Regions from separate parts of the Pseudovibrio sp. FO-BEG1 genome, predicted to be linked through region 3. Evidence: riboswitches for the same ligand, from Rfam matches in the RefSeq annotation. Region 3 holds a riboswitch; each other region holds the start of a gene.
The links. Region 3 has a riboswitch for thiamine pyrophosphate ahead of PSE_RS22655 (ABC transporter permease). Riboswitches for the same ligand answer to the same signal wherever they lie in the genome.
Positions count from the first base shown of each region.

Region 1 (3,276 bases), 560 kb from region 3:
GCCTGACTAATATATTCTTTCGCTTCGCCAATAGCGTCTTGCAGCGCCAGCCCCTTGGCCAGTTCCGCCGCAATCGCAGAAGACAGGGTACAGCCAGTCCCATGTGTGTTCTGCGTTTCATGTCTTGGCGCCGTGTACCACCTCTCCACATCGCGGGAGAGGAAGAGATCATCACAGGTATCATCAGATCCATGTCCGCCTTTCAGCAGAACCCCGTTCGCACCCATGTCCAGCAGAAGCAAAGCTTGGCTATGCATGTCTTCACGGGATCCGGCCACCGGCTGATCCAGCAAAAAGGCCGCTTCCTGCATATTCGGCGTAATCAACGCCGCCATAGGAAACAGCTTCTGCTTCAGGACCGAAACAGCGGAGGTTTGCAACAGAACATCACCAGAAGTTGCAACCATCACCGGGTCAAGGATGACGCGCTTAACATCATATTCCGCCAGCTTTGTGGCAATAACATCGATAATCTCTGGCTGTGAAAGCATGCCGATTTTCACGGCATCCACCTTCAGATCAGAGAAAACAGCATCCATCTGGTCCGCCACGAATGCTGGCGGCACATCATGAATGGCTGTCACACCTTTGGTGTTCTGGGCCGTCAGCGCAGTGATCACACTGGCCCCATAAACACCGCGAGCCGAAAAGGCTTTCAGGTCTGCCTGAACGCCAGCACCACCGCCTGAATCCGAGCCCGCAATTGTGACTGCAATCGCACTCATTAGGCCAATACCCCACCTTTATTATTCATTGTTTCGAGCTTGAGGCGCTCGTTGAATTGGTCAGCCTTCAAGCCATAGAGGGTATCGATGAAAGCTGGAGTGAAGCTTCCCGGCCCATTTGCCTGCTCTGCGGCAATCTCGCCGCATACACCATAGACAGCCAGCGCCGCAACCACGGCAAGTTCCTGATCCGGCTCAACAGCAGCAAAACCCGCCAGTACTCCCCCCAATGCACAGCCAATGCCAGTCACCTTGTCCATGTAGGCATGGCCATTGCCGATGGTGTAGGTTGCCTCCCGGCCAAACACGGCGTCTTCATTTCCGGTGCGCGCAAGCAGCGTGTCCTCACGAACCGCCCCACTCAGCCCGGCGCTCTCGGTCATGTTCGCTTTCAGGATGGAGATGTTGTCCTGCAAAATGTCCTTCGCAAACTCCATGCGAATGTCAGTACGATCCACTTTAACCGGGTCCAGCACCACGGGGATAGATTTCTTCGCAGCATTCTCCAGCCCCAACCGGATCCCATGCCGACGCTTTCCATCCAGCGTCCCAAGGTTGACCAGCAACCCGTCGACACCTTCAACAAATGCAGGAATTTCATCATGAGCGGCTGTCATTGACGGTACAATGTTACAGGCCAACATAATGTTCGCGGTAATGCTCTGCGCAACAGAGTTCGTCAGACAATGAACCCGCACACCACGCTCACGCAGGTTCTCAAACACTTGCCAGAGATCTTCAGCTTTGTAGGACATTTGTTTCGCTCCCTATTGATTACGGCGGGAACGATTACCTTGGTACTCATCCCAATTCCCTCCGCCGGCACGACCCGGATCAGGTTCTAGGAGTTGGCCTTCCGCCTCTCAGCCCGGCAGTCACTACCGAGCACCCCCATTGGTTAGAATTTTTTGCTAGCAAACCCACAAGCGAACTGCAAGTGGAAACGAGAGACCGCGACAATAGGCAACTGGGGGTAGATTTCGCTTAAAAAACGCAAAAGCTTGCAAAAAAACGCAGCTTCAACGCAAAATGCTCACAAAACAACGCAAACTCAATTTTGAGCGCACCCGGAAAGACAAAACAGGCTTACGGGACAGAAGGATAGCAGATTAATGATTCCGTTCTTTGTACAGATCAAATGCCAGCTCGGAAAAACCTATCAGGTTGCCAACGCCATCGCAGACGCGGAAGTTGCCTCCGAGATCTACTCCACTTCCGGGGATTTCGATCTGCTGGCCAAGTTCTACATCAACGACGATGAAGACATCGGACACTTCGTAGCAAACAAGGTACAAGTCTTCGAAGGCATCCAGGACACCAGAACCATCATTACCTTCAAAGCATTCTGATACCTACGAAAACAGGCGGGACACCAGCCCGCCTGCACAATCTCGTTTCAATGTCTGCTAATTGTTTCGCTCAGCCCTGAGCATCCTGAATAGCGCTCCACACAGCAACCGGCGTCGCGGGCATATCTATATGCTCAACCCCAGCATTCTTGCGCAGCGCATACTGCACAGCATTCATCACCGCAGGCGCTGCCCCAATAGAACCAGCCTCACCAGCCCCTTTAATACCCATCGCATTTGTCGTGGAAGGAACGTTGCTTGTCGAGAAGTCGAAACTCGGCAAATCATCAGCGCGCGCAACATGATAGTCCATGAAGGATGCTGACAGCAGCTGTCCGGTTTCATCATAAACCGTGTTCTCACACAGCGCCTGAGAGATCGCCTGCCCCGCACCGCCATGCACCTGACCGGCAAGTAGCATCGGATTCACTGTGACACCGAAGTCATCCACGATCACATAGTTGACCACGTCCGTCTTCCCGGTTTCTGGATCAATCTCCACTTCACACACATGCGTGCCATTCGGATAAGTACATTCATCCTGCATGACTTTTTCCGCAGCGCTCAAGGTATCTGGCTGAGATCCCGCCACATCAGCAAGGCTGATCTGCTGGTCAGTTCCGACCACACGCACCTGCCCGTCTTCAAGCGTCAGATCTGCAGCACCAACCTCCAGCTTCTCACTGGCGATTTCCTTGATCTTTTTAACCAGCGTCTCAGAGGCTGCTTTCACAGAAGGCAATCCAATCGGGATCGATCGGGATCCACCAGTGCCACCACCGGTCGCCACACGATCCGTGTCCCCCTGCACCATCTCAACCTGATCAAGCTGCAAACCAAGATACTCGGCAATCACCTGACCATAAGCTGTCGCATGGCCCTGACCGTTACTCTGAGTTCCAATCAGCAATGTCACACTGCCGTTCTTGTTCAGCTCAAGCTTGGCCTCTTCACCACCCGCAAAGGCACAGGCCTCCACATAGGTCGACAAGCCAATACCGCGGTATAGGCCCTTGGCCTTGCTCTCCGCTTCTCGCTCCGCAAAAGTACCGTAATGGATCTCGTCCAAAGCCTTGGTCAGATGAGCACCGAAGGAACCAGTATCATACATGCGTCCGAGCGCTGTTGTATAAGGTAAGGCGTCATCGGGGATAAAGCTCTTACGGCGAAACTCCGCCGGATCCATACCCATCTCATGCGCA
Region 1 is NC_016642.1:4,484,291-4,487,566, forward strand. Features, by position in the region: gene thiD (bifunctional hydroxymethylpyrimidine kinase/phosphomethylpyrimidine kinase) at 1-725, opposite strand, end outside; gene PSE_RS20190 (hydroxyethylthiazole kinase) at 725-1,480, opposite strand; TPP riboswitch at 1,520-1,628, opposite strand; gene PSE_RS20195 (Lrp/AsnC ligand binding domain-containing protein) at 1,838-2,074, shown strand; gene PSE_RS20200 (xanthine dehydrogenase family protein molybdopterin-binding subunit) at 2,145-3,276, opposite strand, start outside.
Region 1: it holds a riboswitch for thiamine pyrophosphate, as region 3 does, so the genes downstream of both, PSE_RS20190 (hydroxyethylthiazole kinase) here and PSE_RS22655 (ABC transporter permease) in region 3, are expected to answer to the same signal.

Region 2 (3,276 bases), 2.5 Mb from region 3:
GACATGCGGCGGTCACACCGTTGGTAAGACCCATGGACGCGGCGCCGTTGATAACATCGGTGTAGCGCCGGAAGCTGCCGGTCTGGATGAGCAGGGACTTGGCTGGTCCAACCCTGGTCAGGACGGCAAGGCAACAAATGCCTTTACTTCTGGCATTGAAGGGGCGTGGACAACACACCCAACCACATTCGATATGGGTTTCTTCGATATGCTGTTCGGTCATGAATGGCATCAGGTCAAATCCCCTGCCGGAGCCTGGCAATGGGAACCTGTCTCCATCAAGGAAGAAGACAAACCTGTCGATCCAACAGACCCATCCGTTCGCCATAACCCAATCATGACTGATGCAGACATGGCGATGAAGGTTGACCCGATCTACAACGAGTACTGCCAGAAGTTCATGGCAGATCCTGAGTACTTCAGGGATACCTTTGCACGGGCCTGGTTCAAGCTGACCCACCGCGATATGGGACCGAGAGCAAACTATCTTGGCCCGGATGTGCCGAAAGAAGACCTCATCTGGCAGGATCCGGTTCCAGCGGGCAACACAAACTATGATGTTGCTGCGGTGAAAGCCAAAATTTCAGCAAGCGGCTTGAGCAATGAAGACCTGATCAAAACGGCTTGGGACAGTGCACGAACCTATCGTGGCTCTGACATGCGCGGTGGCGCCAACGGTGCTCGCATCCGGCTTGCTCCGCAAAAGGACTGGGTTGGTAATGAGCCGGATCGGCTTGCGAAAGTGCTGGCGGTGCTCGAACCAATTGCAGCAGAGACAGGGGCCTCAGTTGCAGACGTGATCGTTCTGGCAGGGAACGTCGGCGTTGAAAATGCCATCAAGGCAGCTGGCTTTAACGTGGATGTTCCATTCGCACCGGGCCGCGGTGATGCAACGGATGAAATGACAGACGCAACATCCTTCTCTGTGTTGGAGCCTATTTCTGATGGCTTCCGCAACTGGCAGAAGCAAGAATATGCTGTGAGCCCAGAAGAAATGATGCTGGATCGCGCACAGCTCCTCCGCCTCACCGGCTGGGAAATGACTGCGCTCGTTGGCGGCTTGCGCGTTCTTGGTGCTAACTACGGTGGATCAAAGCACGGTGTCTTCACGGATCGTGAAGGCCAGCTGACCACAGATTTCTTCGTCAACCTGACCGACATGGACAACAGCTGGCATCCGCTCAAGGATGGTACCTATGAGATCCGTGACCGGAAATCTGGCAAGCCTAAGTGGACTGCAACCAGTGCCGACCTTGTGTTTGGTTCCAACTCCATCCTGCGTGCTTACGCTGAAGTGTACGCCCAGGACGACAACCACGAAAAGTTCGTCCGCGACTTCGTGACAACATGGACCAAGGTCATGAACGCCGACCGCTTCGACCTGACTGCATAAATGAACCTCAGCCTGGGCAGGAGACTGCCCGGGCTTTTTCGCAACTTCATTGAGGTGCTTTTCGTCCCTCAGGTATATCCGGTTGCGCTGCTCTTCTTTTCCAGTTAAGAACCGCTTGACCTCGGGGTGCGCGCTTTTGTCGTGCTGAGATGCCAGATTGGCGAACCCGTTGAACCTGAACCGGCTAGAACCGGCGGAGGGAAGGGTACCGGTTTCATCCATCCTTGCCCTCTCGCCGCAATGGAGGATGACTTGAAACATCTGTTAATTGCTGCGGGATTACTCACTGCAACATCGGCAATGGCTACTGAGAAGCCAGAACTCACCGTTTATACCTATGACAGCTTCGTTTCTGACTGGGGCCCTGGCCCTAAAGTGGAAGAAGCATTTGAAGCAATCTGCGAATGTGACCTGAACCTTGTTGGTGTTGAAGATGGTGCCGCGCTGCTTTCCCGTCTTCGTCTTGAAGGCAACAACACCGATGCTGATGTTGTTCTGGGGCTAGATACCAATCTGATTGAGACAGCCAAGAAGACGGGTCTGTTTGCACCGCATTCAGTTGAAGCAAACTACACACTGCCGGTCGATTGGGCAGATGAGACCTTTGTGCCTTACGACTGGGGCTATTTCGCATTCGTGTATAAGAAGGGCGCAACGGTTCCTTCCAGTTTCCGTGAGCTGGCCGAGAGCGACACAAAGATCCTCATTCAGGATCCACGCTCTTCCACCCCAGGCCTTGGTCTGCTGCTTTGGGTAAAGTCTGCTTATAGCGATGAAGCTGCGGATATCTGGGCAGGGCTTTCCGATAATATCGTGACTGTTACCAAAGGTTGGTCTGAAGCCTATGGCCTTTTCCTTGATGGGGAAGCGGACATGGTGCTCAGCTACACCACATCTCCGGCTTATCACCTGATTGCTGAGGAAGATGACAGCAAAACCACGGCTGCGTTTGATGAAGGCCATTACATGCAGGTGGAAGTGGCAGCGAAACTTGCTGGCACCGATCAGCCGGAACTGGCAGACAAGTTCCTGAACTTCATAGTTTCTGACGCTTTCCAGAGCATCATTCCAACAACCAACTGGATGTATCCGGCAGTTACACCTGCAAGTGGTCTTCCAGCAGGTTTCGAAACCTTGCAAACACCTGAAAAGGCTTTGCTGCTTGCACCTGAAGATGCAGTTGCTGCACGACGTGAGGCTCTGCCGGAATGGCTCGAAGCACTCAGCCAGTAAGCTCGCTTCCCGGAGTTGCCGCGGCATTGCTCGTCGCGGCACTCATTCTTGGCACGCTGGCTGCTGTTGCACTGCGTGCTGAAGCCGGGCATGGTTTTTCTTTGTCAGACTGGGCGGCACTTAAGTTTACGCTCACACAAGCCGTGCTTTCAGCCGTGATCAGCGTAGGGTTGGCGGTGCCTGTTGCACGCGCGCTGGCACGCCGCCGGTTTAAGGGGCGCAGCTTGTTGATCGCCTTGCTTGGCGCCCCGTTTATCCTTCCGGTTATTGTCGCCATTCTTGGTCTACTGCAGGTTTTTGGACGTTCCGGTTGGATTTCAGATGTACTGGTTTACTTCGGCGCGTCTCCCATCCGCATTTATGGCCTGCACGGTGTTGTGCTGGCTCATGTGTTCTTCAACCTGCCATTGGCAACCCGCCTCATATTGCAGGGGTGGCAAGAGATACCGTCGGAGCGTTTTCGCCTTGCGGCTCAGCTGGGATGCGACGGCTGGTCTTTGTTCCGCCTGATCGAGCTTCCCATGCTCAAACGCATTTTGCCCGGCGCACTAGCCGTAATTTTTGCCATTTGCCTCACCAGTTTCGCCGTTGCACTCACCCTTGGTGGCGGTCCCCGCGCGACAACAATTGAGCTGGCGATTTATCAGGCC
Region 2 is NC_016642.1:2,019,761-2,023,036, forward strand. Features, by position in the region: gene katG (catalase/peroxidase HPI) at 1-1,393, shown strand, start outside; TPP riboswitch at 1,506-1,612, shown strand; gene thiB (thiamine ABC transporter substrate binding subunit) at 1,634-2,626, shown strand; gene PSE_RS09235 (thiamine/thiamine pyrophosphate ABC transporter permease ThiP) at 2,602-3,276, shown strand, end outside.
Region 2: it holds a riboswitch for thiamine pyrophosphate, as region 3 does, so the genes downstream of both, thiB (thiamine ABC transporter substrate binding subunit) here and PSE_RS22655 (ABC transporter permease) in region 3, are expected to answer to the same signal.

Region 3 (3,276 bases):
GCGAAGGTTAAGCCAAAGACAAGCCGTAAACCTGCTTCCTCCCGCAAGCCTGTGGTTGCACAGCGCGTAGGGGACGCGATTGAGCAGGAGGAGGGTCTGAAGCCTTCCAATACATCCGGCATTGTCGGCATGATTGTTATCATCCTGATCATTCTGGGTGTGACTGCAGGCGTTTACAGCCAGCGCGAGGCCATTCTCTCTCTGATCCTGCCAGCTGAAACCAGCGAGACCGGAGAGCCAGAGAGCGCACCAACAGGTGAAGATGAACCACTTCGGGTTCAGCCTGAACGTGCGCCTAAGAAGAACACTGATCGTTTGTTGCCATCTGATGAAGGAGCTAAAGTTTCTCCAGATGCAACACCGGTGACGACAACACGGATTACCCGGAACTCTTCCAGCGCGGCACCAGCAGAAAGTGCACCTGCACCAACTGTGGTTCGCAGTGTTGATCCGGCACCTTCCGCATCCACTGATGATAGTGCTGCACCTCAGGTGCTGCCGGCTAAGGAGCCTGAGCCGCAGACAGCGGGTGTCGAGACGAACTCAGTTCCACCGGCAGAGACCATCGGCACCGAGTCCGAGATTTCTCCAGTGGCACAGCAGAGCATTCTTTATGAAGAAGCTTTGACACCGGGTGCAGCTGGTTCTGCTTCTCGCGGTAACGTGGTCTGGACGCTGGATGAGGTCAATGGAACCTCCGTCATCAAAGCTGTTGCGACGCTTCCATCGCGAAATCTCTCTGTTGAGATGACGCTGAAGCCGAACAGCGACCAGTCCCTGCCAGCGAGCCATCTGCTGGAATTGAACTTCATCTTCCCGGAAGGGTTTGACGGCAAGGGCGTTGAGAAAGTGCCTGGCCTGATCCTGAAGAAGACTGAATCCGAAGCTGGTGATCCGTTGGATGGGGCTGCTGTAAAGGTTTCTGACACACTCTTCTGGATTGCTCTTTCTGACAGCAATGAAGAGAAGGCAAAGAACCTGCAGCGTCTTGCTGAGCGTGAATGGATTGATGTTCCGCTGCTGTATAACAGCGGCCGCCGCGCAATGCTGACCTTTGAAAAAGGTACAACTGGCAACAAGGTTGTCGCTCAGGCAATCAAGAGCTGGAAGTGAGCTGATTTCAGCAAGTTAGATCGATTTTAGAAGGCCTTGGCTCTGTTGGAGCTGGGGCCTTTTTTCATGGCGTTGTCCCCCGGCCTCAGAAAATCTGCTTGCAAACTCCCGTAGAAACGCGCATGGTCCTTGCCATTCCGAGGGGTGCTTTTCTTGACGAAAAGCTGAGATTGCCACGAGCTAAACCCTTTGAACCTGATCCGGGTAATGCCGGCGAAGGGACGGGACCTGAGCCATTCTTCCCGGATCTCCATATCTGCAGTTTGTAGTTGGAGGTCCTGTGTCGAAAATTCCCAGAGAGCCAATCTGAGCTCCGTTCTTCCGCCTGTTTGTGATGCCCAATACCATTGTTGGGAAATGACATGCTGAAGCGAGCTTTAATACGAATTCTGCGAAGTCTTTTCGGGATTTTGCTGTTTGTCGCCATTTGGGAAATTGTGGTTCGGATTGGAGAGTTTCCTCCGTTTCTATTGCCAGGTCCGGCGGCGGTGTTTACCGCTTTTCTCAATCAGGGTGCTTTCCTGCTGCATCATGCAGGCATTACCGCCTATGAGACCGTTCTCGGCTTTCTCTTTGGTGTGAGTGCCGGGGCTTCGCTTGCTATCTTGCTGTCGATGTCTCGCCGGGTGCGCCTGTTTCTGCTGCCTCCGATTGCAGCTACTCAATCTCTTCCTGTGTTTGCGATTGCACCGCTTCTGGTGCTGTGGTTCGGCTTTGGGCTTGCGTCCAAGGTGGTGATGGCTGTGATTGTGATCTTCTTTTCCGTGACCTCAACGTTTTTTGACGGGTTACGGAGGACGGATCAGTCCTTGCTTGACCTTGGTAAGCTGCATGGCCTTAATCGCTGGCAAATGCTCCGTTACATCCGCATTCCTGCTGCGATGCCGTCTCTGGCATCAGGCATGCGGATTGCGGCGGTGTTCGCGCCGATTGGTGCGGTGGTTGGAGAATGGGTTGGTGCTAAGGGAGGGCTGGCTTTCATCATGTTGCAATCCAACGCACGCATGCAAACAGCGACCATGTTTGCAGCGCTGATCTTGCTTGCGGTGATGGTGTTGAGCCTGAGGGCAGTTGTTGAGTTCGCCACTTCTCGGATGATCTATTGGCAGAAAGAGATCTAGATCTCAGAGTATGAGGACGTAACCTTATGAAAAAACTAGGTATGCTGTTTGGTGCAGCGATGCTTGCGAGCACTCTTCAGGTGCAGGCTGCGGACAAGCTGACTGTGCTGCTCGATTGGTTTGCGAACCCGGACCATGCTCCGATTGTGGTTGCGAAGGCACGGGGCTTCTTTGAGAAGGAAGGGCTTGATGTTGAGCTGATTGAACCGGCTGATCCTTCCATGCCACCAAAGTTGGTTGCTGCCGGGCAGGGGGATATTGCAATCTCCTATCAGCAGACGCTGCATCCGCAGATCGATGAAGGCATGCCGCTTATGCGCATCGGCACGTTGGTTTCCACGCCGCTGAACACGCTGATCGTGCTGGAAGATGGGCCGATCAAGGAGATTGCAGACCTCAAGGGCAAGCGCATCGGCTACTCCACGTCCGGCTTTGAAAGTGCCATGCTGGGCAAGATGCTCTCCAATGCTGGCCTGAGTTCTGATGATGTTGAGCTGATCAACGTGAACTTCTCGCTGTCTCCTTCCTTGATGGCGGGACAGGTTGATGCGGTGATTGGTGGTTACCGTAACTTTGAGCTAAACCAGATGGAAATTGAAGGCGCGAAAGGTCGTGCGTTCTATCCGGAAGAAAATGGTGTGCCGGTTTATGATGAGCTGATCTATGTTGCTCACAAGGACAAGCTGGATGATCCACGCCTGAAGAAGTTCATCAGCGCAATTGAAGCGGCAACTGTTTATCTGCTGAACAATCCTCAGGACTCCTGGAAGAGCTTCCTTGAGGTCTATCCGAACCTTGATGATGAGCTGAACAAGCGCGCCTGGGCAGATACTCTGCCACGTTTTGCGAGCCGTCCGGCAGCTTTGGATATCGGTCGCTATGAGCGCTTCGCGAACTTCCTGATTGAGCAGGGGCTCATTAAAACAGCGCCTCCAGTGGAAACCTACGCGGTTGAACTGCGCTAACCGTTATAGGTCTAAACCATTTTCTGAGCCTCCGAGTTTCGGGGGCTCTTTTTATTTGTAGGCCAAATGCCGTTATT
Region 3 is NC_016642.1:5,041,317-5,044,592, reverse strand. Features, by position in the region: gene PSE_RS22665 (hypothetical protein) at 1-1,113, shown strand, start outside; TPP riboswitch at 1,244-1,352, shown strand; gene PSE_RS22655 (ABC transporter permease) at 1,524-2,234, shown strand; gene PSE_RS22650 (ABC transporter substrate-binding protein) at 2,261-3,199, shown strand; gene PSE_RS22645 (adenylate/guanylate cyclase domain-containing protein) at 3,272-3,276, opposite strand, start outside.